3 linked regions of the Sphaerotilus montanus genome follow. The protein of the gene in region 1 interacts with the protein of each later gene in a pairwise test. Links are inferred from orthologs where the notes say so. Each region holds a gene or a part of one and is shown in the gene's direction. Other genes may lie near its edges. The genes, in order: BDD16_RS06905, ndk and BDD16_RS02230.

Region 1 (9,674 bases):
CCTGGTCTGGACGCAGCGACGGCCAGCGGGCCGGGTCCGGCTGGGACAACGCGGCCATGAAACCGGGCTGATCGGCCTCCAGCGCCGCGCGGGCGTGCTGCCAGGCGCTGGCGTAGAGGCGCGCCGCACGCTGGCGCAGCGACTGGGCGGTGCGGGCGTCGGTGGCGTCGAGCCGGTCGGCTTCGAAGGACACGAACGCATAGGCATACCGGGTGTAGCCGCTGGCGACGGATTCGGCGAGCGCTGGCGATCCCAGCGTCGAACATCCACCCAGCAGCCAGCCGAGCAGCACGGCCATGCACAGGCCGACCATGCGGCTTCGGTTCGGGAACATGGGCTGGAATCTAGGGGTCGCCTGTGAAAGTGGCGTGACGCCCCGGCGCCTCAGCGGGCTTGACGCAGTGCGTGGGGTCGCTGCTACACTGCGCCGCATCATGTTCATCCCGCGCAAACACAGCATCGGCCACGCCGCCGGGTCGCAAGACCGGGGAGCCTGGCCCTGGCGTCGCTGAAGCCGACGCCTGACCCGATCTGCTGATGTCTGTCGCCGCGCGTGTTCCCTGCACCGCGCCGAGTCCCCCGATCAAGATCAACCAGGCCCGCGGCACGCACGCGAGTCCCTGCAGTCGTCACGACAAGACCAACACGCGAGCATGCCGGTGGGCCGTCTGGAGCGCACACCGTGATCACCGAACTCGAATTCAAGAGCCTGGCCGAACAGGGCTACAACCGCATCCCGCTCGTCAGCGAGGCGTTTGCCGACCTGGAGACGCCGCTGTCCCTCTACCTGAAGCTCGCCGGCGGCAAGCCCTACAGCTTCCTGCTGGAGTCCGTCGTCGGCGGCGAGCGCTTCGGGCGCTACTCCTTCATCGGTCTGCCGGCGCGCACCTTCCTGCGCTGCTCGCTCGGCGTCACCGAGGTCGTCACCGACGGCAAGGTGGTCGAGCGCCACGAGGGCAACCCGCTCGACTTCATCGAGGCGTACCAGCAGCGCTTCAAGGTGGCGCTGCGGCCGGGCTTGCCACGCTTCTGCGGCGGGCTGGCCGGCTACTTCGGCTACGACACGGTGCGCTACATCGAGAAGAAGCTCGCCGACACCCGCCTGCCCGGCGGCATCGGCACACCCGAGATCCAGCTCCTGCAGACCGAGGAACTGGCGGTGATCGACAACCTGTCGGGCCGCCTCTACCTGATCGTCTACGCCGACCCGCGCCAGCCCGAGGCCTACTTCACCGCCCAGAAGCGCCTGACCCAGCTCGGCGACCAGCTCCGCTACAGCGTCACCGCGCCGCAGGTGAAACGCGGCCAGTCGCACCCGGTCGAGCGCGAATACGCCAAGGCCGACTTCGAGGCTGCCGTCCTCAAGGCCAAGGAGTTCATCGCGGCCGGCGACTGCATGCAGATCGTCATCGGCCAGCGCCTGAAGAAGCGCTACACCGAGAACCCGCTGTCGCTCTACCGCGCGCTGCGGTCGCTCAACCCGTCGCCGTACATGTACTACTACGACATGGGCGGCTTCCAGATCGTCGGTTCGTCGCCCGAGATCCTGGTGCGTCAGGAAGCGCGCACGGTGGACGGCAAGCCCGAGAAGATCGTCACCATCCGCCCGATCGCCGGCACCAAGCCACGTGGTGCCACGCCCGACCAGGACGCCCAGCACGAGGTCGACCTGCTCGCCGACCCGAAGGAGCGCGCCGAGCACCTGATGCTGATCGACCTGGCGCGCAACGACATCGGCCGCATCGCCAAGACCGGCACCGTCAAGGTCACCGAGGCCTTCGGCATCGAGCGCTACTCGCACGTCATGCACATCGTCAGCAACGTCGAGGGCGTGCTGAAGGACGGCATGAGCAGCCTGGACGTGCTGCGCGCTAGCTTTCCGGCGGGCACGCTGAGCGGCGCGCCCAAGATCCACGCGATGGAGATCATCGACCAGCTGGAGATCAGCGAGCGCGGCATCTACGGCGGCGCCTGCGGCTACCTGAGCTTCGCGGGGGACATGGACGTGGCGATCGCCATCCGCACGGGGGTGGTCAAGGACCAGACGCTCTATGTGCAGGCGGGGGCCGGCATCGTCGCCGACTCGGTGCCCGAGATGGAGTGGAAGGAGACCGAGGTGAAGATGCGCGCGGTGATCCGCGCGGCCGAGCTGGTCGAAGAAGGCTTCTGACCCCGCGTCCCGAAGGAGAACGAACATGCTGCTGATGATCGACAACTACGACTCGTTCACGTTCAACCTCGTGCAGTACTTCGCCGAGCTGGGCGAGGACGTGCGGGTCCACCGCAATGACGAAATCACCATCGCCGAGATCGAGGCGATGCAACCCGACCGCCTGGTCCTGTCACCGGGGCCGTGCTCGCCCGCGGAGGCGGGCATCTGCATCGAGGCGATCCGCCACTTCGCTGGCAAGCTGCCCATCCTCGGCGTGTGCCTGGGCCACCAGAGCATCGGTGCGGCCCTCGGCGGGAACATCGTGCGGGCGCAGGTGCAGATGCACGGCAAGCTCGACACCATCACGACCGACCAGCAGGGCGTCTTCGCCGGCCTGCCGCGTCAGTTCGACATCGTGCGCTACCACTCGCTGGCCATCGAGCGCGCCACCTTGCCCGCCGACCTGATCGTCACCGCCACCAGCGCGGACGGCGAGATCATGGGCGTGCGCCACCGCACGCTGGCGATCGAAGGCGTGCAGTTCCACCCCGAATCCATCCTCAGCGAGCACGGCCACGCCATGCTGAAGAATTTCCTGGAGTCCACATGCTGATCACCGACCACGAAGCCCTGGCCCGCGTCATCGACCACCGCGAGATCTTCCACGACGAGATGCTGACGCTGATGCGCCGCATCATGGGCGGCACCATGTCGCCGGTGATGATGTCGGCGCTGCTGGTCGGCCTGCGCGTCAAGAAGGAAACCATCGGCGAGATCACCGCCGCCGCGCAGGTGATGCGCGAGTTCGCGGTCAAGGTCAACGTCACCGACCGCACGCACCTCGTGGACATCGTCGGCACCGGTGGCGATGGCTCGCACACGTTCAACATCTCGACCTGCTCGATGTTCGTCGCCGCTGCCGCGGGCGCACGGGTCAGCAAGCACGGCAACCGCGGCGTCTCCAGCAAGTCCGGCAGCGCCGACGTGCTCGAAGCGCTGGGCGTGCCGATGACGCTGTCGCCGCAGGCGGTGGCGCAGTGCATCGCCGACACCGGCATCGGCTTCATGTTCGCCCCCAACCACCACCCGGCGATGAAAAACGTCGGCCCGGTGCGGCGCGAACTCGGCGTGCGGACCATCTTCAACATCCTCGGCCCGCTGACCAACCCGGCCGAGGCGCCGAACATCCTGATGGGCGTGTTCCACCCCGATCTGGTGGGCATCCAGGTGCGTGCGCTGCAGCGCCTGGGCGCCGAGCACGCGCTGGTCGTCTACGGCCGGGATGGCATGGACGAGGTCTCGCTGGGCGCCGGCACGCTGGTGGGCGAGCTGCGCGACGGCGAGATCCGCGAGTACGAGGTTCACCCCGAGGACTTCGGCCTGACGATGGCCAGCAACCGCTCGCTGAAGGTGGAGACGCCCGCGGAGTCGCGCGCGCTGCTGCAGGCGGTGCTGGACAACGCGCCCGGCCCCGCGCGCGACATCGTGATGCTGAACGCCGGCGTGGCGCTCTATGCCGCCAATGTCGCCTCGACCATGACCGAAGGCATCGAGCTGGCCCGCGAGGTGCTCGCCAATGGCCAGGCCGCCGCACGCCTCCAGCAGTTCGTCACCCGTTCCCAGGAACTCGCCGCAGCATGAGCCGACCCCTTCCCCCCGGTGTCCCCGACATCCTCGCCCGCATCGTCGTCACCAAGCACGAGGAGGTGGCCGCGGCCCGTGCGCGGCGCTCGCTGTCCTCCCTGCGCGAGGAGGCGGAGAGCCGCACCGACGTGCGCGATTTCGAGGCCGCGCTGCGCACGAAGATCGCCGCGGCGCAGCCCGCCGTGATCGCCGAGATCAAGAAGGCCAGTCCGAGCAAGGGCGTGATCCGCCCGGACTTCCATCCCGCCGAGATCGCGCAGACCTACGAGCGCCATGGCGCCGCGTGCCTGAGCGTGCTGACGGACGTGCAGTACTTCCAGGGCGCGGTCGAGTACCTGCTGGAGGCGCGGGCCGCGTGCGCGCTGCCGGTGCTGCGCAAGGACTTCATGGTCGACGAGTACCAGGTCCACGAAGCGCGCGCGATGGGTGCGGACTGCATCCTGCTGATCGCGGCGTGTCTGGACGATGCGCAGATGGCCGATCTGGAGGCGGTGGCGCTGGCGCACCGGATGAGCGTGCTGGTCGAGGTCCACGACGGCGAGGAACTGCAGCGGGCGCTGCGGCTGAAGACGTCGCTGGTCGGCATCAACAACCGCGACCTGCGCACCTTCGACGTGACGCTGGATACCACGCTGGGGCTGCTGGACGCGGTGCCGGCGGACCGGCTGCTGGTGACCGAGTCCGGCATCCTCGGGCCGCAGGACGTGGCGCAGATGCGGGCAGCGGATGTGCATGCCTTCCTCGTCGGTGAGGCGTTCATGCGCGCCGCCGATCCGGGTGTGGCGCTGGCGGCGCTGTTCCGCTGATGGTCGACAACCGCTTGACGCGCCCGCTGGCCGAGGCGCTGTCGGACGTGGCGCCGGGCTGGGACGATCTGGTCGCGGCGTTTGTGGCCAGTCCGCGCGGCGCGGCGCTGTGCCGTACGATCGACGCCCGGGTGGCGGCCGGGGCCGAGGTCTACCCGGCGCGGCCGCTGCGGGCGCTGGAGACGCTGACGCCGCAGCAGGTGCGGGTGGTGGTCCTGGGCCAGGATCCGTACCACGGGCCGGGCGAGGCCGAGGGGCTGGCGTTCTCGGTCGCCGACGGGGTGAAGATCCCGCCGAGCCTGCGCAACATCCGGCAGGAGCTGGTGGCGGACCTCGGGCTGGCCTTGCCGGTGTCCGGGAGCCTGCGGGCGTGGGCGGGGCAGGGCGTGCTGCTGCTCAACACCAGCCTCACTGTCGAGCGCGACCAGCCGGCCAGCCACGCCAAACTGGGCTGGGAGGCGCTGACCGATGCGCTGATCGACCGGGTCGCCGCGCAGCCGCATCCGAAGGTGTTCCTGCTGTGGGGCGCCCATGCGCAGGCCAAGGGGCCGCGCATCGAGCAGGCCGGGGGCGCGAACCGGATCCTTGTATCGAACCACCCGTCGCCGCTGGCAGCACGCCGTCCACCGGTGCCGTTTGTCGGCAGCCGCCCATTCAGCACGGCGAACGCCTGGCTGGCCGCTCAAGGCAGTGCACCGATCGACTGGCGGCTGGACGGGTCGGATTGAGGTCTGAACCGACCCGTTCAACAGGCACCAAAGAAAAAACCGCAGAAAGTGCTTGCAGCAAAAAAATAGCTTTGTTAAAGTCTATGGCTCGCCCAGGAGGGGTGGCCGAGTGGTTAAAGGCAGCAGACTGTAAATCTGCCCGCGAAAGCGTACGCTGGTTCGAATCCAGCCTCCTCCACCAGCGAACAGCATGGAAGCGACAGAGTGGTTTGCTGCAAAGCAATAAAGTCTGTGGGCTTGATCGGGCGGGAGTAGTTTAATGGTAGAACCTTAGCCTTCCAAGCTAATGACACGGGTTCGATTCCCGTTTCCCGCTCCAGTGTCTTGCAGTGTCGTCAGGTTAAAAGCCTGAAATTGTTGTGGTGTTGACTGTGTCGATACCGGTCTGTGCGTCTGATTCATGCGCCCAGACCCGTGTCGATGCCCATGTGGCTCAGTGGTAGAGCACTCCCTTGGTAAGGGAGAGGTCACGCGTTCGATCCGCGTCATGGGCACCACTTTCATGCATCGTCTGTCCAATCCGTTGTAGTGAACGCCCTCGGGAGCGCGAGATCATGTCAAAGGAAAAGTTTGTCCGTAGCAAGCCGCACGTCAACGTCGGCACCATCGGTCACGTGGACCACGGCAAGACGACGCTGACCGCAGCGATCACGACCGTGCTGTCGAAGAAGTTTGGCGGCACCGCCAAGGCGTATGACCAGATCGACGCGGCACCGGAAGAAAAGGCCCGCGGCATCACCATCAACACCGCGCACGTCGAGTACGAGACGGAGAACCGTCACTACGCGCACGTCGACTGCCCGGGACACGCCGACTACGTCAAGAACATGATCACCGGCGCCGCCCAGATGGACGGCGCGATCCTGGTGTGCTCGGCCGCTGACGGCCCGATGCCCCAGACCCGCGAGCACATCCTGCTGTCGCGTCAGGTGGGCGTGCCCTACATCATCGTCTTCCTGAACAAGGCCGACATGGTGGACGACGAGGAGCTGCTGGAACTGGTCGAAATGGAAGTGCGCGAGCTGCTGTCCAAGTACGACTTCCCCGGCGACGACACCCCGATCATCAAGGGCTCGGCCAAGCTGGCCCTCGAAGGCGACACCGGCCCGCTGGGCGAGCAAGCCATCATGAAGCTGGCGGATGCGCTGGACACCTACATCCCCGAGCCGAAGCGCCTGGTGGACGGTGCCTTCCTGATGCCCGTGGAAGACGTGTTCTCGATCTCGGGTCGCGGCACCGTGGTGACCGGCCGTATCGAACGCGGCATCATCAAGGTCGGCGAGCCGATCGAAGTCGTGGGCCTGAAGGACACGCAGCTGACCACCTGCACCGGCGTGGAAATGTTCCGCAAGCTGCTGGACCAGGGTCAAGCAGGCGACAACGTCGGCATCCTGCTGCGCGGCACCAAGCGCGAAGACGTGCAGCGCGGCCAAGTGCTGTGCAAGCCGGGCTCGATCAAGCCGCACACGGACTTCACGGGCGAGATCTACGTGCTGTCGAAGGACGAAGGCGGCCGCCACACGCCGTTCTTCGCCAACTACCGCCCGCAGTTCTACTTCCGCACGACGGACGTGACCGGCTCGATCTCCCTGCCGGAAGGCAAGGAAATGGTCATGCCGGGCGACAACGTGTCGATCACCGTCAAGCTGATCGCCCCGATCGCCATGGAAGAAGGTCTGCGCTTCGCCATCCGTGAAGGCGGTCGTACCGTCGGCGCCGGCGTCGTCGCCAAGATCATCGCCTGAGTCAAATCAGTTTTACCAGTCAGACCGCAGGGGCATAGCTCAATTGGCAGAGCGTCGGTCTCCAAAACCGAAGGTTGGGGGTTCGATTCCCTCTGCCCCTGCCAAATCCGATCGCTGAAAAGCCATCGAGATTTGTTGCCTGACCGGCAGCCCGCGGGACGTGTCGACGCCCTGGCGGGCTTTCCCGCTTGTGGGGTTCGACGATGGCGCGCAGTGCAATGGCTGCGATACGCCCACCCCGAACGAAGTGAATGTGATGACCGCTCCGCAAGTCGAAACTGTTTCCACCAATGCTGACAAGACCCGGCTGATTGCTGCGGGTCTGCTGCTGCTTGGCGGCTTGGTGGCGTTCTATCTGCTCTCCGCACAGGGGCCCTACGCGCAGTGGGCGGCCTTGCTGCTGCTGCTGGGCGCGGCGGTGGCAGCGTTCTTCGGTTCTGAGCCCGGCAAGGAACTGATCGCCTATGGCCGCGAGTCGGTCAAGGAGTTCTACAAGGTTGTCTGGCCGACCCGCAAGGAAGCCGGGCAGATGACGGGCTACGTCTTCGCCTTCGTCGTGGTCATGGCGCTGTTCCTGTGGATGACCGACAAGACCCTCGAATGGGTCCTGTATGACCTGATCCTCGGCTGGAAGCGTTGATCGCGGGTGTGACGCTGTACAAGCAAGGTTTCAAGATGAGCGATATCCAGTCCACTTCTCCCGCTGCCGTGCCGATGCGCTGGTATGTGGTGCATGCCTATTCGGGCATGGAAAAAGCCGTGGAGCGCAATCTGCGCGAGCGCATTGACCGTTCCGGCATGCAGGCGAAGTTCGGCCGCATCCTGGTTCCGACCGAAGAAGTGGTCGAGATGAAGAACGGCAAGAAGTCGGTCACCGAGCGTCGTTTCTTCCCCGGCTATGTGCTGGTCGAGATGGTGATGGACGACGAGTCCTGGCACCTGGTCAAGAACACGAGCAAGGTCACCGGCTTCGTCGGCGGCGCGAAGAATCGCCCGTCGCCGATCTCGGAAGACGAGGTCATGAAGATCGTGACCCAGATGCAGGAGGGCACCGAAAAGCCCCGTCCGAAGGTGGAATGGGTGGTCGGCGAAGTCGTTCGGGTCAAGGATGGTCCGTTCACCGACTTCAACGGTGCCATCGAAGACGTCAATTACGACAAGAACAAGATGCGGGTGTCCGTCACGATCTTCGGTCGTGCGACCCCAGTGGAACTCGACTTTCACCAGGTCGAGAAAGTCTGACGCTTCACGGCGTCGGACCGGGTGGCGGGTGCATGGTGTGCCCGCATATCTCACATGACGAGGAGCCTGCTCCAGTGGCAGGCGCTTGAACTCGAGGAGCCATCATGGCAAAGAAAATCGTCGGCTTCATCAAGCTGCAAGTTCCGGCAGGCAAGGCCAATCCTTCGCCCCCGATCGGTCCCGCTCTCGGTCAGCGCGGTCTGAACATCATGGAGTTCTGCAAGGCGTTCAACGCACAGACGCAGCAGGGCTTCGAGATCGGCATGAAGCTGCCGGTGGTCATCACCGCCTTCGCCGACAAGTCGTTCACCTTCGTCATCAAGAGCCCGCCGGCAACGGCCCTCCTGAAGAAGGCTGCCAAGATCGAACGTGGTTCGGCCCGCCCGCACGTCGAGAAGGTCGGCAAGCTGACCCGTGCGCAGCTGGAAGAGATCGCGAAGATCAAGGTCAAGGATCTGACGGCCGCCAATCTGGACGCCGCTGTCAAGACCATCGCGGGTTCGGCTCGCTCGATGGGCATCAACGTGGAAGGGGTCTGATCATGGCAAAGCTGACGAAGCGTCAAAAGGCGCTGCAAGGCAAGATCGAGACGACCAAGCTGTATCCGATCGATGACGCACTGGGCCTGCTGAAGGAATGCGCGAGCGCCAAGTTCGATGAATCCATCGACGTGGCCGTGCAACTCGGCGTGGACGCCAAGAAGTCGGACCAGGTGGTGCGTGGCGCTGTCGTGATGCCCAACGGCACCGGCAAGACCAAGCGCGTGGCCGTGTTCACGCAAGGCGCCAAGGCGGACGAAGCCCGTGCTGCTGGCGCGGACGTGGTCGGCATGGACGACCTGGCGGCTGAAGTCAAGGCCGGCAACATCAACTTCGACGTGGTCATCGCCTCGCCGGACGCGATGCGCGTGGTCGGTCAGCTGGGCCAGATCCTGGGCCCGCGCGGCCTGATGCCGAACCCGAAGGTCGGCACCGTGACCGCTGACGTGGCCACCGCCGTGCGCAACGCCAAGGCTGGTCAGGTCCAGTTCCGCGTCGACAAGGGCGGCATCATCCACGGCACCATCGGTCGCCGTTCGTTCGAGGACGGCAAGCTCAAGGGCAACCTGCAAGCACTGCTGGAAGCGCTGAACAAGGCCAAGCCGGCATCGAGCAAGGGTGTCTACCTGCGCAAGGTCGCCGTCTCGTCGACGATGGGTGTGGGCGTCCGCGTGGACATCGCCAGCGTCACCGCCGGCATGGGCACCAGCCAGAACTGATCTGATCGCAAGATCCGGAGCCTGCGCGAGTCTGGCGCAGGCATTCCGCAAGCATTTGGTGGGCTGGACGGTGCAAGCCGTCCAGGTCATCGAAGACCG
Region 2 (9,460 bases), 2.2 Mb from region 1 along the record:
GGCATCGACTGCCGAGATCGAATGCCGGCAGGCCGAGGTCGACCGTGCCTCGCACGGACTGCGGCTGGACAAGTGGCTGGTGGGGCTGGCGCCGGAGTTCTCGCGCAGCCATCTCCAGCAGCTCATCGAGGCCGGCCATGTGCGCAGCGCCGGGCAGGTGCTGACCAGCGCGTCGCGCAAGGTCGGGGCCGGGCAGATCATCGAGGTGGCGCTGCAGCCCACGGCGCAGAGCAGTGCCTTCCGCGCCGAGGCGATCCCGCTGGACGTGGTTTACGAGGACGAGACGCTGATGGTGGTGCACAAGCCGGCGGGTCTGGTGGTGCATCCGGCCGCGGGGCACTGGTCGGGCACGCTGCTCAATGGTCTGCTGGCACACCACGCAGGTGCTGCGTCGCTGGCACGGGCGGGCATCGTCCACCGGCTCGACAAGGACACCTCCGGCCTGATGGTCGTGGCCAAGACGCAGCTGGCGCAGACCGCGCTGACCCGCGCCATCGCGGCGCGCGAAGTGCACCGCGAATACCTGGCGCTGGTGCATGGCGCGGTCGACGAGGAGCCGTTCACCATCGAGGCGCCGATCGGGCGTGATCCGGTGTCGCGTATCCGCATGGCCGTCGTGACCAATGGGAAGCCGGCACGCACCGATGTGACCTGTCTGGCCGTGCGGGACTTCGGCAAGTCGCCCGAGGCCGGGCGTGTCAGTGCCGTGCGCTGCAAGCTGCACACCGGGCGCACCCACCAGATCCGCGTGCATCTGGCGCGGCGCGGGCACCCGCTGCTGGGGGACGGGGTGTACGGTGGCAAGCCGGTGCTGGGGGTCACCCGGCAGGCGCTGCATGCCACGCACCTCGGGCTGGAGCACCCGCTGACGGGCGAATGGCTGTCCTTCGATGCGGCGCTGCCGGACGATCTGGCTGGCGTGTGGAAGCAGGTCACGCAAGGTTGAACGGCGGCCACAGCGCACGGCGGTCCGTTCGACGCTAGAATGTGGTCCAATCCAGCAGGAACGAGCCTTGCGCCTTGCGCCTGCGTCCTGCGAGCCCCGACCCCACCTGGTCCGGGCGCACACCCCGAAACCCGACAGCGAATTCCCCGGACCGGCCGCCCCTGGCGATGTGCTGGTCAGGGCCGCCCAGGTATCAGACGGAATTCATGAATACACGGGATGCCAAACGCGTCCTCGAGACCGCACTCATCTGTGCGCACCAGCCGTTGCCGGTTCGCGAACTCCGGCAACTGTTCGATGGTGCAGTCAGCGCGGACACGGTGCGCATGCTGCTGGACGGACTGGCGCAGGACTGGCAGGGGCGCGGTGTCGAGCTGGTCTGTGTGGCGAGCGGGTGGCGGTTTCAGAGCCGCCCGGAGATGCGGGTCCATCTGGACCGGCTGTATCCGGACAAGCCAGCCCGCTACTCGCGCGCCACGATGGAGACCCTGTCCATCGTGGCCTACCGCCAGCCCGTCACCCGGGGTGACATCGAGGACATCCGTGGCGTGACGGTCAGCACGCAGATCGTCCGGCAGCTCGAAGGGCACTTCTAGAAACCGACCCTGACCGCCGCCTGAGCCGCGCGCTGCGGCAAGATACCGCCCCATGATCACACCCCGCACCAAGCCATCGAGCTTCTTTCCTGAGGAGGCCGCGGACGACCTGTTCGTGGTGCAGCAGCGCAAGGCCAAGCTGGAGGGCTACGTACAGACGCTGGCGGCGATGGACGAACTGATCGACTTCGCAGCGATGGCCGCGGCGGTGGACAAGGCCTGCCCTCGCGCTGACCGCAGCAAGGGCGGACGCCCGCCGTACCCGACCGAGGCGCTGGTGCGCATGGTGTTCCTGCAAGGGCTGTACAACCTGTCGGACGAGCAGTGCGAGCACCAGGTGCTGGACAGGATGAGCTTCCAGCGGTTCTGCCGGCTGGACGGCGCGCTGAACATTCCGGACGCACGCACGCTGTGGAACTTCCGGCAGCGGCTGGCCGAAGGCGGGCTGGGAGGCCGGGCGATTTTCGAGGCGTTGAGCCAGCAGTTGCAGCGGCACGGCTTCATCCCGAGGGGCGGGCAGATCGTGGACGCCAGCATCGTGCAGGCGCCGATCACGCAGGCCAACGCCCGGGAGCGCGATGCGCTGAACAAGGGGGAGGCGCCCGAGGGCTGGAGCAAGAAGCGCCTGGCGCACACCGACCGGGACGCGCGCTGGACGCAAAAGCACGGCAAGTCGTACTACGGCTACAAGCTGCACGGCAACGTGGACGCACGCTACAAGCTGATCCGCCAGATGAAGATCACGGCGGCCAACGCCGACGACGGACAGCAACTGCCCGACGTGCTGCAGGTGGCGAACACGCGCAAGCGGCTGCTGGCCGACCGGGGCTACGACAGCGCGGCCAACCGTCAGACGCTGCAGCAGCACGGACTGGCCGACGGCATCGCGCGTCGCGCCAAGCCAGGGCAGACGGCCAAGGTTCGACTCAAGCAGCGCAACAAGACGATCAACCGCACGCGGGCGCGGGTCGAGCACGTGTTCGCGGCGCTGAGCCAGCAGGGCGGCAAGTGCGTGCGGGCGATGACGCTGGCGCGCAATGCGCTGGCGATCACGCTGCAGTGCGCGGCCTACAACGCGCGCAGGCTGGTGTGGCTGGTCAAGAGCGCAGGTCCGTCCGCACAGCCCGCGTGAGGGGAAAAACCCCGTCGCGGGGCACCGCGGCGGCGGGGACAGGGGCTCGCCGCCGTCATCCACTGCTCGTCTGAGCTGGATTTGTGCAGGCTCAGACCAGGTTCAGGGCTGCAGGGCCGGTTTCTAGAAGTGCCCCGAAGAGCGTGGCTGGATCGAGGTGATCGGGCACCGCGAGGGCCCAGGGCGTCCCGCGCTGTATGCGACGACCCGACAATTTCTGGACGATCTGGGATTGAAATCCCTGGATCAACTGCCATCCCTGGAGGCGATCGGGTCCGACCTGGTCGTCGACACCAACCCTGTGCCCTCGGGACCCGATGGCGCATCGTCATCTCTCTCCGAGGCCTGAGGCCGAACGCATGAACGAACATCAAGATACCGCTGACCAGACTGGCGCCGACGCCGCTGCAGAGACCCCCGAGGCCCCGAAGAAGCGCCGTGCGCCCCGCAAGGTGGCTGCGGACGTCGTGGCCGTGGACGTGGGCACGACCGAGGCGCCCGCAGCGGCGCCTGTCGCCAAGAAGCCGCGTGCGCCCCGCAAGCCGGTGGCGGCGGTTGTGTCGGTCGAGCCTGCGGGCGAGGCGGTGGCCCAGGACGTCGCTCCGGCGGTGGTCGAGGCCGCTGACGTCGCGGTGCCGGCCACGCGCCCTGCGCGGGCGCCGCGCAGCCGCAAGAAGGACGTGGTCGCCGAGCCGGCAATCGCTTCGACGGACGTCGCTCCGAGCGTGGAGCCGGTCGCTGAACCGGTGGTGGTGGTGCCGGTGGCGGCAGAGTCGGCCCCGGACGCTGCGCCGGAAACGGGCGCTGCGGCACCGGTGGGTGAAGAAGCCGGTGGTCGCCGGCGCGACCGTGATCGCCAGCGCCGCAAGGAGCGCCGTGGTCCGCGCGAGGAGGGCGGTGCCGCGATTTCCGGTGCGCAGGCTGCTGCCGGGTCGGTGGCTGACAGCGAGGAAGAGTTCGAGGTGATCGTGGTCAGCGGCGGTGACGATGACCCTGTCGATGCCGGCACGCTGTTCGCCGAGGTGATCTCGGGCGACTACGACGCCGAAGTCACTCCCGACGCGGACGATGAACTGGTCGATCCGGGCAAGCGCGTGCTGCGTCCCGAGCCCGAGGCGCCCAAGCTGCACAAGGTGCTGGCCCAGGCCGGCATCGGCTCGCGCCGCGAGATGGAGCAGCTGATCCAGGACGGTCAGGTGTCCGTCAACGGTGAAGCGGCGCACATCGGCATGCGCATCGCCCAGGGCGACCAGATCCGCATCGCCGGCCGCCCGATCAAGGTGCGCATCGCGCCGCCGCCGGCCCGCGTGCTGGCGTATCACAAGGAAGTCGGCGAAGTGGTCACGCACCACGATCCTGAAGGTCGACCGACCGTGTTCCGCCGTCTGCCGCGCCTGCACACCGGCAAGTGGCTGTCGGTGGGTCGCCTGGACATCAACACCGAAGGCCTGCTGCTGTTCACCAACTCCGGTGATCTGGCGAACCAGCTGATGCACCCGCGCTTCGGCGTGGAACGCGAGTACGCCGTGCGCGTGCTGGGTTCCCTGGCGACCGAGCAGCGTGCGCGTCTGCTGGACGGCGTGGACATCGAGGGCCAGAAGGCGGCCTTCAAGTCGATCGAGGACGGTGGCGGCGAAGGCATCAACCGCTGGTACCGCGTTGTCATCACCGAAGGCCGCAACCGCGAAGTGCGCAAGCTGTTCGACAAGGTGGGTCTGGCGGTGAGCCGGCTGATCCGCATCCGATACGGCACCGTGGTGCTGCCGCGTGGTCTCAAGCGCGGTGTCTGGGTGGAACTGGACGACCAGGACGTGCGCACGATCCGTGCTCTTGCCAATCCCGACCAGCCCGCCCGCGTGGTGCCGGTGCCGAACGATGGCCCGCGTGGTGCCCGGCCCCAGAAGGGCCGTGGCCAGGACCGCCCGGACCGTGGTGGCGAGCTGCGTGCCAATGACCGCGGTGGACGCGGAGCTGGCGAGCCGCGTGCCGAGCGCGATCCGCAGGCGCCGCGTGGCAAGGGTGCGCAGCACGGAGGTGACCGTGGCCAGGACCGCGGTGACCGCCAGGGCGGGCGTCCGAACGGCCCGGGCAATGCCCCGCAAGGTCAGCAGAACCGTCCGCCGCGTGGCCCGCGGCAGGATGGACCGCCGCAAGGTGGTGGCGGCTACGGCAACCAGGGCGGCGGGCAGGGCGGTGGCCGCAGTCCGCGCAACGAGGGCGATGACCCGCTGCACATCCCGAATCCGCTGGAGCAGACCTTCGACAAGCGCTTCGTGTCCGGCTCCAAGCGCATCACGACCGGCTTCGGCCGGCCGACCGAGGAGCCGACGCCGGGCAGCGGAGGTGGCAACCGCAAGGGCGAGCCGCGCCAGCCGGACCCGATGGAGACCTCGGTCGGCTACATCGGTGCCGAGGCCTACTTCACCCGCCCTGGCGGCGGTAACAACAAGGGCCGCGGCGGCCGTCGGCGCTGATGGCCTGACACGCTTCAACGCTAGAATGCCGGGTTTTCCCCGGCTTCGACCCCCATTCGACCGACTTTGTCCTCCCTGTTTCAAGGAAACCATTCCATGGCCATCGAACGCACCCTGTCCATCATCAAGCCCGACGCCGTCGCCAAGAACGTCATCGGCCAGATCTACGCCCGTTTCGAAGGCGCCGGCCTGAAGATCGCCGCTGCCAAGCTGGTGCAGCTGTCGCGTGCCGACGCTGAAGCGTTCTATGGCGTCCACAAGGCCCGCCCGTTCTTCAACGACCTGGTGAACTTCATGATCTCCGGCCCGGTGATGATCCAGTGCCTGGAAGGCGAGAACGCCATCCTGAAGAACCGCGAGCTGATGGGCGCCACCGATCCGAAGAAGGCTGAAGCCGGCACCATCCGCGCCGATTTCGCCGACTCGATCGACGCCAACGCCGTGCACGGCTCCGACGCTGCCGAAACGGCCGCCGTCGAGATCGCCTTCTTCTTCCCCGGCATGAACGTCTACAGCCGCTGATCGGCTGCTGAACCCGCGCTGAAGACATGACCACCGACGCTGCCCTCGACGCTGTCAACCTGCTCGACTTTGACCTCGACGGGCTGGCTGCGCATTGCGAGCGCCTGGGCGAGAAGCGCTTTCGCGCCGTCCAGCTGTTCCGGTGGATCCACCAGCGCGGTGCGCGCGACTTCGACCAGATGAGTGATCTGGCCAAGTCGCTGCGCGCCAAACTCGCCAGCGGGTCGGTCATCCGTCCGCTGGCGATCCTTTCCGAACACCGCTCCGCCGACGGCACAGTCAAGTGGCTGTTCGATGTGGGCGCCGGCGATGCCGTCGAGAGCGTCTTCATCCCCGAGGAAGGCCGCGGAACGCTGTGCATCTCGTCGCAGGCGGGTTGTGCGGTGGGATGCCGTTTCTGCTCCACCGGCCACCAGGGCTTTTCCCGCAACCTGAGCACGGGCGAGATCCTCGCGCAGCTCTGGTATGCCGAACACACGCTGCGCCGCGACCTGAACCGTCCCGCTGGCGAGCGCGTGATCACCAACGTCGTGATGATGGGCATGGGCGAGCCGCTGCAGAACTACGGCGCGCTCGTGCCGGCGCTGCGCGTGATGCTCGACGACCATGGCTACGGCCTGTCGCGCCGGCGCGTGACGGTCTCGACTTCCGGCGTCGTGCCGTTCATGGACCGGCTGCGCGACGACCTGCCGGTGGCGCTGGCCGTGTCGTTGCACGCGCCCGACGACGCGCTGCGCAACGAGCTCGTGCCGCTGAACCGCAAGTACCCGCTGGCCGATCTGCTGGCCGCGTGCAAGCGCTACCTGGACACGGCGCCGCGCGACTTCATCACGTTCGAATACTGCATGCTCGACGGTGTCAACGACAGCGACGAGCAGGCGAGGGCGCTGCTGGCGCTGGTCGGGCCGAAGGGACCGGTCGGTCGGCTGCCCTGCAAGTTCAACCTGATTCCGTTCAACCCCTTCCCGGCGTCGGGCCTGAAGCGTTCGGACAATGCCCGCGTGCAGGCCTTCGCCAAGGTGCTCCTGGAGGGGGGGCTGGTCACGACGGTGCGCAAGACCCGTGGTGATGACATCGACGCCGCCTGCGGCCAGCTCGCTGGCGAGGTGCAGGACCGCACCCGGGCGCACGAGCGCATGGTGCGTGCGCCGATCCGCATCGTGCGCAGCGCACCCCCGGCTGCGCCGAACTGAGCGATCTTCCCCAGGATGACGATGACCCCACTGCGCTGGTTCGAGCGCCGCACCGGCCGGTGTGGCAGTCTGCTGCTGGCTGCGGTGCTGCTGGCTGGCTGCGTGTCCGGGCCGGCCTTGCCGGTGCCGATGGGGGAGGCGAGTCCCACCAGTATCAACGCACCCCGCCCGACGAACTCCAGCGGTTCGGCTGCCGCGAATGCTGCCACCGGTGGCCGACGCGATCTGGTCACCGAATCGGACGAGTCCGACTCGGCCAGGCGTGCGCGCATCCGCACCGAACTGGCCGCGGCCTATTTCGGCCAGGGGCAGTACGTGACCGCGCTGGACGAGGTCAAGCGCGCGCTGACCGTCGATCCGGGTCATGTGCCTGCCCTGGGCCTGCGCGGGCTCATCTACGCCAACATGGGGGAGTACGAGCTGGCGGAGGAGAGTTTTCGCTCGGCCCTGCGGGTCCGCCCCGCCGATGCCGACACCCTGCACAACTACGGCTGGTTCCTCTGCCAGCAGCGCCGCTTCGTGCCGGCGCGCCAGCAGTTCGAAGCGGCGATGGCGGTGCCGCAGTACCGCGAATCGGCGCGCACGCTGCTCGCTGCCGGCATCTGCGAGGCCCGGGCCGGTGAGCTGCAGGCGGCCCAGATCATCCTGCAGCGCAGCTTCGACCAGGACCCGGGCAATCCGGCCACCGTGTTCAATCTGGCGGACGTCCTGAAGCGCCGAGGTGATCTGGAACGTGCATTTCTTTACATCCAGCGGCTCAACCAGACCCCTGAGCTGGTGAGCCCTGAAACGCTGTGGCTGGCGATTCGCATCCAGCACCGACGAAACCTCACCTCGTCCGTGGAAGAATTGGGGTCATTGCTGCGTGCACGATTCCCGAAATCACGGGAGGCAGCGGCCTATGACCAAGGACAGTTCGATGAGTGAAGTGACACCGCTGCCAGCTGGCTCCCTCTCGGCCGGCGCCATGCTGCGCGCCGCCCGCGAGGCACGTGGGCTGGAAATCGATGCATTGGCACAGTTGCTGAAGGTGCCCGAGCGCCGGCTGGTGGCGCTGGAGGCCGATCGCTATGACGAGTTGCCGGGACTGGCCTTCGTGCGCAGTCTGGCGCAGTCCTACGCCCGCCAGCTGGGTCTGGACTCCACCAAGGTCCTGGCTGTGCTGCCGATGTCCGGAACGCCGCCGCAGCAGCTCGAGAACGTGTCCCGCGGGCTGCAGACGCCGTACCGCGAAGGCGTGAGCGGCAATACCTTCGGCCGCGGCGGAGCAGGGCAGCCGGAATGGCTCAAGCCCGCCTATCTGGTGCCGGCGCTGCTGCTGCTGGCCGCACTGGCCTTCTGGTTCGCTCCGCCGATGCGTTCGGTGTTTGGCGGCCTGGGCTGGCCTGCGGCGGATGCCCCCGCGGGCAGTGCCAGCGCCGTGTCCGATGTGCCCTCGTCCGTGTCATCGTCGGGGGCGGCCAGTGGTGGCACTGCGGCGCCGTCGGATGGGGTGCTGGTGTCCGCGCCGACCGCCGTGGTGGTGCCTGCGGTTCCGTTGACGCCCGTGACGCCGGCTGCATCCGCGCCCTTGGCCCCTCCGGTGTCCGAGACCGTGCACTCGGCACCCACCGACACGGCGCCTGTCGGTGCCAGCGCGCCGCCGGCCGCGGCGGGCACGGTGGTGCTGCGCACGACGGGCGAGTCCTGGGTCGAGGTGCGTGATGCGGCGGGCGCCGTGCTGCTGTCGCGCACGGTGCTGCCGGGCGAGGTGATCGGCCTGGATGGCGCCATGCCGATGCGCATGAAGGTGGGCATCGCCAGCGTCACCCAGGTGACCGTGCGTGGCGAGCCGTTCAGCCTGGCCCCGTTCACCCGCGGCAACATCGCCAACGCCGTTCTGAAGTGAGTCCGACCATGCACGCTCCCCTGACGACCTCCGAACAACCGATTCCGCTGGGCGAACCTGCCGCGCGTCGCAGCCTGCAGGCCCGTGTGGTCTGGGGCGACCGTGTCGTGACGGTCGGCGGCGATGCGCCGGTGCGCGTGCAGTCGATGACCAACACCGACACGGTGGACGTCATCGGCACCGCCATCCAGGTGAAGGAGCTGGCGCTGGCCGGCTCGGAGATGGTCCGCATCACGGTCAACACGCCCGAAGCCGCCGAGGCCGTGCCGCACATCCGCGACCAGCTCGACCGCATGCAGATCGACGTGCCGCTGATCGGCGACTTCCACTACAACGGCCACCGCCTGCTCACCGAGTACCCGGCGATGGCGGCGGCGCTGTCCAAGTACCGCATCAACCCGGGCAATGTCGGCAAGGGCGACAAGCGCGACCGCCAGTTCGGCATGATGATCGAGGCCGCGCTGCGCCACGACAAGCCGGTGCGCATCGGCGTCAACTGGGGCAGCCTGGACCAGGAACTGCTCGCCAGCCTGATGGACACCAACGCCCGCCGCGCGCAGCCGTGGGAAGGCCGTCAGGTGATGTACGAAGCCCTGATCCAGTCGGCGCTCGACTCGGCGGGTTACGCGGTCGAGCTGGGCATGGACCCGGGCCAGGTGCTGATCAGCTGCAAGGTCAGTGGCGTGCAGGATCTGGTGGCGGTCTACCG
Region 3 (9,584 bases), 1.0 Mb from region 1 along the record:
AGCTGCGTGCTCAAGCTGCGCCTGCTGGCCGAAGCCATCACCCGTGACATCGCAGCCCGTGTCGGCGTGGCCCTCGTGCAGCCGACCCAGGCCGAACTGCTGCGCGCCGTGGATGCCCGGCTGGGCATGGACGCCCAGGTGCGCCAGCTCTTCCACCTGCTGCGCCGCACCGGCAACGCCGCCGCACACGAGGTGCAGCATGGCATCGGCTACCGCGAAGGACTGGAAGCCCTGCGCGTGGCGCGGGAGCTGGCGGTCTGGTTCCACCGCACCTTCGGCTCGAATCCGTCCTTCCAGCCCGGCCCCTTCCGACTGCCGGACGACCCGAGCCAGAAGCTGGCCACGCTGCAGCAGCAACTGGAGCAACTGCGCGGCGAGTTGTCCGATGCCCAGACCGCACAGACCCAGCAGGCGCAGCTCACCCGACTCCTCGAAGCCCAGTCCGAGCAGGAACGCGCCATGGCGCGCCACGCCCAGGAAGAGAACGCCGTCTACCAGCAGCTCGCCGAGGAAGCCAGCCAGCGCTATGCCGCACTGCAAGCGGAATTCGAGTCCCGCCTGAGCGCCCAGTCACAGCGCACCACGCAGTCCGTCGGCGGCGAGACCCTGGCCGGCTATTCCCGCCGCGCCGCCGAAGCCGCCACCCATCTGCAGATGGACGAGGCCACCACTCGGCTCGTCATCGATCTGCAGTTGATCGAAGCGGGCTGGGACGCCGACACCACCCGACTCACCCACGCCAGCGGCGCCCGACCGGAGCGCGGCCGGTACAAGGCGATTGCGGAATGGCCCATGGGTGGCCGGCAATCAGCCGACTACCTCCTGTTCGCCGGCCTGACGCCGATCGCCGTGGTCGAGGCCAAGCGCCAGAACATCCAGGTCGCCGGCAAGATTGGGCAGGCCGAACGCTACGCCCGCAGCCACACGCCCGAGGCACATCAGCCGACCGCCTGGCAGCAGGAAGGCCGCACCGAGCCCTGGCCGGACGGTCAGGGCGCGCACTTTCACATCCCCTTCGTCTATTCGAGCAACGGCCGGCCCCAGGTCAAGCAGTTGGCCGAGGTCAGCGGCACCTGGTTCCGCGACGTGCGGGCACCGTCGAACACGGCCCGCTCACTCCCCGGCTTCCATTCGCCTCAAGGGCTGCTCGATCTGCTGCAGCGCAGCCGGGAGGAGGCGGAAACGCGCCTGCAGGCCGAGCCCTACGGCTACCTGCAACTGCGCGACTACCAGGTGCGCGCCATCGGCGCCGTCGAAGCGGCGCTGGCCGACCACCGCCGCAACTGCCTGCTGGCGATGGCCACCGGTACCGGCAAGACCCGCACGATCATCGGGCTGGTCTACCGCCTGCTCAAGGCCGAGCGCTTCAAGCGCATCCTCTTCCTCGTGGACCGCACCGCGCTGGGACAGCAGGCCCAGGACGCCTTCAACGAAGCCCCGCTGGAATCGAACCAGCCTCTCAGCAAGATCTACAACATCGCCGAACTGGGCGACATGGCGGCCGAGGCGGAAACCCGTGTCCAGGTCGCCACCGTGCAGGCGATGGTCAAGCGGCTGTTCGGCAGCGACAACCCGCCCCCGGTCGATACCTACGACTGCCTGATCGTGGACGAGGCCCACCGCGGCTACACGCTCGACCAGGAGATGACCGAGGGCGAGCTGGCCCTGCGCGACCACGCCCAGTACCTGTCGAGCTACCGGCGCGTGCTCGACTACTTCGACGCCGTGCGCATCGGCCTGACCGCCACCCCGGCGCGCCACACGACCGAGATCTTCGGCAAGCCGATCTTCACCTACTCCTACCGCGAGGCCGTGGCCGAAGACTGGCTGATCGACCACGAGCCGCCGATCCGCTACCAGACCCTGCTGAGCCAGAAGGGCATCCACTTCGACAAGGGCGAACAGGTCGAGGTGCTGCACCTGGACACGGGCGAGATCGAGGCCGCCGAACTCGACGATGAACTCGACTTCCAGATCGAGAGCTTCAACCGCAAGGTGATCAGCGAGAACTTCAACCGCGTCATCTGCGAACAGCTTGCCCAGGAGATCGACCCCTTCAGCGCCGAGAAAACACTGATCTTCTGCGCCACCGATGCGCACGCCGACATGGTCAAGCGGCTGCTCGACGAGGCGTTCCGGGCCGTCTACCAGGACGACTACAACGAGGCCGCGGTGCGCAAGATCACAGGTGCGAGCGACAAGGTCGAGCAGCTCATCCGCCGCTACAAGAACGACGCGCTGCCCAGCATCGCCATCACCGTCGATCTGCTGACCACCGGGATCGACGTGCCGGCCATCTGCCATCTGGTGTTCATGCGGCGGGTGAAGAGCCGCATCCTGTACGAGCAGATGATCGGCCGGGCCACGCGGCGCTGTGACGACATCGGCAAGACCGTGTTCCGCATCTACGACCCGGTCGATCTCTACGCGGCGCTGGACCCGGTCAACACCATGCAACCGCTGGTGAAGGATCCGAACGTCACGCTGGCGCAACTGGTCGACGAGCTGCGCAACCCGGCCAGCCTGGCGCTGCCTGGCAGCCAACCCGAGCGCAGCCATGCGCATGACGTGCTCGACCAGCTCGGCCAGAAGCTCATGCGCGTGCTGCGCACCGCCCGCCACCAGGCCGAGCAGCCGACCGAGAAGGGCGCCAGGCTCAAGGCCCGGCTGGATGCGCTGGAGCAGCAATGGGGCGTGCCGCCGGAGAAGCTGCACCAGCATCTGCACAGCCTGGGGCCACAGCCCGCGGCCGAGTTCCTGGGCCAGCACGCCGGTCTTCTGAACCAGCTCACCGAGGTGCGCGTGCTGATAGGCTCGGCCTACGGTCCGATCCTGTCCGACCACGCCGACGAGCTGGTCGCGCGGGAGCAGAGCTGGGGCGCCTACGCCAAGCCGGAGGACTATCTGGACAGCTTCAGTCGCTTCGTGCGGGAGCAGGTCAACCAGTCGGTGGCACTGGCGGTGGTGGTCAACCGGCCGAAGGACCTGACCCGCGAGCAACTGCGCGAGGTTCGGCTGCTGCTGGACACTCACGGCTACAGCGAGGCGCAACTGAAGTCGGCGTGGCGTAACCGCAGCCAGGTGGAGATCGCCGCCAGCATCGTCGGCTACATCCGGCAGGCCGCGCTGGGGGAGGCGCTGCTGCCCTTCGAGCAGCGGGTCGCGCAGGCCATGCAGCGGGTCTACGGCCTGCGCACCTGGACGCCGGTGCAGCGCAAGTGGCTGGAGCGGCTGGCCAAGCAGCTCACGCACGAGGTCGTGATCGACGCGACCTTCGTCAACCGCGCCTTTGCCGAGCAAGGTGGGCAGCGCGGGCTGGACCGCCAGCTTGGTGGCGGCTTGACGCAGGTGATGGACGCGCTGGCCGAGCATCTCTGGCCTCAGGCGGCCTGAAACCGCGGGCCCATCCGTCTGACGCTGGCCAGTCCGGTCCAGCGCAGGGGCTGACCGACAATCCCGAATTGCGCATTTCCTGACCCTCTAGAACCGAATCGACCCCCATGACCCAGAACGACATCGTCCAGAAGCTGTGGAACCTCTGCGACGTGCTGCGCGACGACGGCATCAACTACAGCGACTACGTGACCGAGCTGGTGCTGCTGCTGTTCATCAAGATGGAGCAGGAGAACGCGGACAACGGCGTGCTGCAGGCGCACAAGCTGCCGGAGTTCGCGCGCTGGAAGACGCTGCTGGGCCTGAGCGGGCTGAACCTGCTGAACCACTACCGCAGCGCGCTGCTGCAGTTGAGCCAGAGCACTGATCCGCTGATCGCCGCGATCTACGCCGACGCGCAGACCCGGCTGAAGGAGGCGCGGCACCTGGAGCAGCTCATCAAGAGCCTGGAAGGCATCGACTGGTTCAGCGCGGCCAAGGACGGGCTGGGCGATCTGTACGAAGGGCTGCTGGAGAAGAACGCCAGCGAGACCAAGAGCGGCGCGGGCCAGTATTTCACCCCCCGGCCGCTGATCGACAGCATCGTCCACCTGATGCAGCCGCAGCCGGGCGAGACGATCCAGGATCCGGCGGCGGGCACGGCGGGTTTCCTGATCGCGGCCGACCGCTACATGCGCGAGCACACCGACGACTACTTCGACCTGAACGAGCGCGAGCGGGCGTTCCAGCGTAACCGGGCCTTCCTTGGCATGGAGCTGGTGTCGGGCACGCGGCGGCTGGCGTTGATGAACTGCCTGCTGCACGGCATGGAGGGCGATGACGCTGGGGTGGTTCACCTGGGCAACACGCTGGGCAGTGCGGGGGCGGGCTTGCCCAGGAGCGACATCATCCTGAGCAACCCGCCGTTCGGCACGGCCAAGGGCGGCGGCGGGCCGACGCGCGATGACCTGACCTACCAGACCAGCAACAAGCAGCTCGCGTTCGTGCAGCACATCGTGCGGCACCTGAAGGACGACGGGCGGGCGGCGGTGGTGCTGCCGGACAACGTGCTCTTCGAGGCGGGGGTAGGGGCGGAGATCCGGCGCGACCTGATGGACAAGTGCCGGCTGCACACGATCCTGCGGCTGCCGACGGGGATCTTCTACGCGCAGGGCGTGAAGACCAACGTGCTGTTTTTCCACAAGATCGGGCAGGCGGCCACGGGCAGCACGGACGAGGTCTGGGTCTACGACATGCGGGCGAACGCGCCCAAGTTCGGCAAGCGCACGCCGCTGACGCGGGCGCACTTCGCCGAGTTCGAGGCGGTGTTCGGTGAGGACTGCAACGGCTTCAGTCCACGCACGGACCAGGGTGAGTCGGGGCGCTGGCGTCGGTTCAGCCGCGAGGAGGTGCGGGCGCGTGGCGACAGCCTGGACATCAGTTGGCTGAAGGACGACAACGCCGAGGATGCCGCCGACCTGCCGGAGCCGGCCGTGCTGGCGCGGGAGGCGATGGACGAGCTGAACGGGGCGCTCGAAGAACTCGAAGCGATCTTGGCGGAGCTGGGTGAGGAGATTTCAGCGTGAAAAACTGGACCTCTGCCAAGCTCGCTGATGTTTGCACGCTCATCACAGACGGTACCCATCATTCCCCGGTCAATCTCTCTACTGGTGCGTACAAGTATGTGACTGCCAAGAATATTCGGCGATGGGGTCTAGATATTTCAAATATCACCTACGTTGATGAGGCGACGCACAACGAGATATATTCACGTTGCCCGGCCGAGTACGGTGATGTTCTTTACATCAAGGATGGTGTGACCACTGGGATAGCGGCGCTTAATACGTTGCGAGAGCCATTTTCAATGCTGTCGAGTGTGGCGTTGTTGAAACCAATTCCTGGCATTCTCAACTCTTCATATTTGAAGCATTGGCTAAATAGCCCGATCGCGTACAAATCCATGACTGGTGAGATGACCGGCACGGCAATAAAACGCTTGGTGTTGAAGCAGATCCGTGAAACGCAGATTGCGATTGCACCCCAACCCGAACAAACCCGCATCGCCGAAAAACTCGACACCGTCCTCACCCGCGTGGACGCCTGCCGCGACCGCCTCGCCCGCGTCGTGCCCTTGCTCAAGCGCTTCCGGCAATCGGTGCTGGCGGCGGCGACTTCAGGGCGGTTGACGGAGGATTGGGAAGATGGAAATGGCCGAACGGATTGGATGACGACTAAAGTAGAGTCAGTTTCCCATGTTGGGACGGGCTCAACGCCACTTAGATCTAACACAGATTATTTTTCCCTCACAGGTGTGCCGTGGATTACCAGCGGTGCAACTAGCCAAGAGTTGATCCTCTCATGCGATGAGTACGTTACTCAGCAAGCTATCACAGATCATCGCTTAAAAATTTATCCTGCTGGAACGCTTCTTGTCGCGATGTACGGAGAGGGCAAAACTCGCGGACAAGTGAGTGAACTCGGGATTCCGGCGACGATTAACCAAGCATGTGCAGCGGTTGTTGTCGATCCAAAGAAAGCCTTGGTTAAATACGTCAAGCTGGCGTTGCAGGCGAACTATCTTGAAATGCGGGTGCTAGCCGAAGGGGGGAATCAACCGAACTTAAATCTCTCCAAGGTTAAGGAGTTCCCGTTGAATATGCCAGGCATTGCTGAACAAACCGAAATCGTCCGCCGCGTCGAAACCCTGTTCGCCTTCGCCGATCGCCTCGAAGCCCGTCTGAAGACCGCTCAGACCGCTGCCGACCGCCTAACCCCCGCGCTGCTGGCCAAGGCATTCCGGGGCGAACTGGTGCCGCAGGATCCGAACGACGAACCGGCGGCCGAGTTGCTCAAGCGCCTGGCCACCAGCCGCGACGCCGCCCCCAAGGCCAAGCGAGGCCGCCGCAGCGCCACCGCCGACACCACGTCATGAGCGACATCAAGCTCTTCCGCCTGCAAGCCGGCCAGGCCACCGAGCTGCAGGGCGAGGCATCCGACCTCGAAAAGCCCTTGCAGACGCTGATCGAGAGCAACCTCGGCCCGCTGCTGCGCATCCGTTTCCTCGCCACCGAGTACGCCACTGGCCGCACCCACGCCGGCCGCATCGACACCCTCGGCCTCGACGAAAACCACTGCCCGGTCATCCTCGAATACAAGCGCTCCCTCGGCGAGAACGTCATCAACCAGGGCCTGTTCTACCTCGACTGGCTTATGGACCACAAAGCCGAGTTCGAGCTGCTGGTGATGAAGACCCTGGGCAGCGCCGCCGCCGAACAGATCGACTGGACCGCCCCACGGCTGGTCTGCATCGCCGCCGACTTCACCAAGTACGATAGCCACGCCGTCCAGCAGATCAACCGCAACATCGAGCTGATCCGCTACCGCCGTTTCGGCGAAGAGCTGTTGCTGCTGGAGCAGGCCAACGCGCCAGGGACCGCCGCGCCGATCAAGAAGCCCGCCAAGGTCAGCAGCAAGACCGCGCCCGACAAGGATGCGGCCGTGCCACCGGCCAAGGTCACCACCGGTACCGACAAGAGCTACGCAGAGTGGCTGACCACCTTGTCGGCGCCACTGCTGGAGCTGCTGACCTCGCTGGAAGGCTACGTCCTGTCGCTCGGCGACGATGTCCAGCGCAAGGAACTCAAGCTCTATGTGGCCTACAAACGCCTGAAGAACTTCGCCACTGTCGTGCCGCAGAAGAGCCGCTTGCTGCTTTACCTGCATCTGTCGCCTGACCAGTTGGATCCGCTGCCGCCCAACGCGCGTGACGTCAGCCAGCAGGGGCATTGGGGTACCGGTGATCTGGAGCTTTCGCTGGCGGTCACGGCTGACCTAGATGCGGTCAAGGGGCTGATTCTGCGGGCGTATGAGGGGCGGGCGGTTGTAGTCGCTCAACCAACGGGGAACGTGCTCAATATGTCGGACTGACCCAAGCAGAGTGCCATGCCAGCTTTCGGCAAGAAGCGGTCTTTCGCCCCCCGGACCGCTTGGTCAATAAATAAAGTTGAGAAGATGCTAACACTGCTAGCACCTACCTTCGGTAGGTCGGATTGGAAAAAAGAATGAAATCACCTGAGTTAATAAATATCATCCAACAAAATGCACTAAATAACTTTGCGCCTGCGATTTTCCCAATTTACCTAATTGCAGATTATGGCGATCCTGTCCACATAGGTACTTGCTTTGCATTTGAATACAAAAATCGAAGATTCTTGGTTACTGCTGCGCATGTTGTCGATCATACAAAAAATGGAACTCTGTTCTTCGCGTCCCCTGCAGGGGAGAGTCTCATTGGAATCGCAGGCGAATGGCACGTAGCTATTCCTGGGAGCAATCCTCGCGAAGAAGATCCGTTTGATTTTGCATGGCACGAACTGACTGTCGACGAGAAAAAAAATTTACCCTGTATAGCTGCGGGTCAGCTTGAGGATGTCAAATCACCGGCGTCTGGAATGCGGATGCTAATAATGATTGGCTTTCCAGCTTCGAAGAATAAAAAAATTTCTCCCGATAACCGACGAAATCGGCGCCTTGCGCCGACTAGGGCTCAATATTTAAATATTGAAATTATGCCGAATGAGTATTTCAATGCACGAGGAATGTCTCCTCAGACACACGTTGCAATTACCCGAGAGCAGCGATCAATTGATAGCGCGGGCGAAGAGGTTAATACAATTGGTCACCATGGTTTCAGTGGTGGGCCATTAATATATGCGGGCCTCCAAAAATCTCCGGTTTTAATTGAAGATCAAAAAGTAATAGGTGTTGTTCTGGAGGGCGACAACAAATTCGGTGTTGTGGTCGCGCTTCGCATGTCGGTCATACTTCGCCACATTGATACTAAGATTGGGGTAGAAGTCTAATCGACGCTGTATCAGCGAATTTCCGCTGTCTGGCGAAAGGCCGAAAATTCTCGATGAAGACTAATGGTGCCATGTGAATTATTGGCGCTCGACTCAATCACTTTGTGCGGCAATGCTGGGTTCATATTCTGAGAATAAGCCAAAAAAGGAGTAAATATGTTTGAGTCAATAGAGGTGCTGGACATATACAACAAGAATATCAATATTTTAGTTGGCTCAGGTGCTTCAGCTAACCTTTTTCCGACATTGGCATTGGAAATAAAGGATGAGAAGGGTGACTGGGAAACTATTGAAACGCTCGCCACTAAGTTCGAAAATAATGATGAGAAGCGTACTGCTCTATTCATGCACTACTACAACACGTGCATCTTCCCCGTGCAGCGGTTCTCACCATCTGCGGTGGTGGATGCAAAGGGCTTAGCCAATCTTGTGAATTACGAAGTTTTTTTAACAACTCTACTTGGATTATTGGAGAGAAGAAAAGATTTAAATCGGAAGGTTAATGTCTTTACGACAAACTATGATGGGTGCCTGGCCCACATCGCCGACAGCCTTCTCATGAAGGGATCATATGATTTTATTGTGAACGATGGTACTTCAGGTTTTCACAGGAGGCATTTGCATGCTAAAAATTTCAATACCTTTCAATGTAATACGGGGATATTTGAGCGCGCCAATTATGGTATACCCCAACTTAATGTTATCCACCTTCACGGCTCTGTATATTGGTCAAGGAGCGGTGAAAAGATTGAGGTCAATTATCGCAATAATTTTACATGCCTGCTCAATGCCACAACCGCTGGTAAGATTAAGGAATTCTCTGACTACCTGAGCAAGAAGGGCGGAACTACCTTAAATACACCAGTCGTGTCATTCAGTCGTCAGCAGATGGATGAATTCTGGAGCGAGTACGTCAAGCTTCCGATTGTGAATCCCACGAAATGGAAGTTTCACGAAACCGTCTTTGAAGAACACTACTACCAGATGCTCAGGCTCTTGAGTTATGAACTTGAGAAGCCCAATTCAATTCTTATAACCTTCGGATTTTCATTTGCGGATGAGCATATTCTGAAGCTTGTGCAACGCTCACTTTCAAATCCACAACTTCAGACATTTGTTTGCTGCTATAGCCAAGACGGTGCTAAAGCAATGAAGGAAAAATTTAAGCAATGGAAGAATGTCAAGGTAATCGGTCCACCTGCCGGAGTGAAGATGGATTTCACCAACTTTAACAAATATGTATTTTCCATTAAGCCTGAAATTTATCTTCCACCCGAGGACGATCTATGAGCATTGTTGTAGGTGAAGTTATCGCGGTCTCAGGCATTCGCATCTCTCTTCGCATCTTTG

The links.
Region 2: the proteins of BDD16_RS06905 (region 1) and ndk interact in binary tests that used the Escherichia coli proteins (3 or more experiments, as listed by UniProt). The link is inferred for Sphaerotilus montanus from one-to-one orthologs.
Region 3: the proteins of BDD16_RS06905 (region 1) and BDD16_RS02230 interact in binary tests that used the Escherichia coli proteins (3 or more experiments, as listed by UniProt). The link is inferred for Sphaerotilus montanus from one-to-one orthologs.

What each region holds. Positions count from the first base shown.
Region 1 is NZ_JACCFH010000001.1:1,534,218-1,543,891, reverse strand. What follows is about bases 3,467-6,465. They hold BDD16_RS06905 (uracil-DNA glycosylase), read left to right. Parts: upstream 3,467-4,601; coding sequence 4,602-5,330; downstream 5,331-6,465. Other genes in these bases: tuf (elongation factor Tu), read left to right, coding at 5,885-6,465; trpC (indole-3-glycerol phosphate synthase TrpC), read left to right, coding at 3,790-4,602; trpD (anthranilate phosphoribosyltransferase), read left to right, coding at 3,467-3,793. Also shown: BDD16_RS06930 (TRAP transporter TatT component family protein), read right to left, coding at 1-334; trpE (anthranilate synthase component I), read left to right, coding at 683-2,170; BDD16_RS06920 (anthranilate synthase component II), read left to right, coding at 2,196-2,765; more of trpD, read left to right, coding at 2,759-3,466; more of tuf, read left to right, coding at 6,466-7,075; preprotein translocase subunit SecE, read left to right, coding at 7,332-7,715; transcription termination/antitermination protein NusG, read left to right, coding at 7,751-8,317; rplK (50S ribosomal protein L11), read left to right, coding at 8,422-8,856; rplA (50S ribosomal protein L1), read left to right, coding at 8,859-9,575. UniProt on the Escherichia coli protein: Excises uracil residues from the DNA which can arise as a result of misincorporation of dUMP residues by DNA polymerase or due to deamination of cytosine.
Region 2 is NZ_JACCFH010000001.1:3,744,770-3,754,229, forward strand. What follows is about bases 4,173-6,957. They hold ndk (nucleoside-diphosphate kinase), read left to right. Parts: upstream 4,173-5,244; coding sequence 5,245-5,670; downstream 5,671-6,957. Other genes in these bases: rluB (23S rRNA pseudouridine(2605) synthase RluB), read left to right, coding at 4,173-5,148; rlmN (dual-specificity RNA methyltransferase RlmN), read left to right, coding at 5,697-6,863; pilW (type IV pilus biogenesis/stability protein PilW), read left to right, coding at 6,879-6,957. Also shown: BDD16_RS17035 (RluA family pseudouridine synthase), read left to right, coding at 1-946; BDD16_RS17045 (IS5 family transposase), read left to right, coding at 1,595-2,674; more of rluB, read left to right, coding at 3,034-4,172; more of pilW, read left to right, coding at 6,958-7,790; BDD16_RS17075 (helix-turn-helix domain-containing protein), read left to right, coding at 7,783-8,751; ispG (flavodoxin-dependent (E)-4-hydroxy-3-methylbut-2-enyl-diphosphate synthase), read left to right, coding at 8,760-9,460. UniProt on the Escherichia coli protein: Major role in the synthesis of nucleoside triphosphates other than ATP. The ATP gamma phosphate is transferred to the NDP beta phosphate via a ping-pong mechanism, using a phosphorylated active-site intermediate.
Region 3 is NZ_JACCFH010000001.1:532,197-541,780, forward strand. What follows is about bases 2,821-5,729. They hold BDD16_RS02230 (class I SAM-dependent DNA methyltransferase), read left to right. Parts: upstream 2,821-3,500; coding sequence 3,501-4,958; downstream 4,959-5,729. Other genes in these bases: hsdR (type I restriction-modification system endonuclease), read left to right, coding at 2,821-3,393; BDD16_RS23245 (restriction endonuclease subunit S), read left to right, coding at 4,955-5,729. Also shown: more of hsdR, read left to right, coding at 1-2,820; more of BDD16_RS23245, read left to right, coding at 5,730-6,304; BDD16_RS02240 (DUF5655 domain-containing protein), read left to right, coding at 6,301-7,299; BDD16_RS02245 (hypothetical protein), read left to right, coding at 7,434-8,234; BDD16_RS02250 (SIR2 family protein), read left to right, coding at 8,391-9,524; BDD16_RS02255 (ATP-binding protein), read left to right, coding at 9,521-9,584. UniProt on the Escherichia coli protein: The subtype gamma methyltransferase (M) subunit of a type I restriction enzyme. The M and S subunits together form a methyltransferase (MTase) that methylates A-2 on the top and A-3 on the bottom strand of the sequence 5'-AACN(6)GTGC-3'.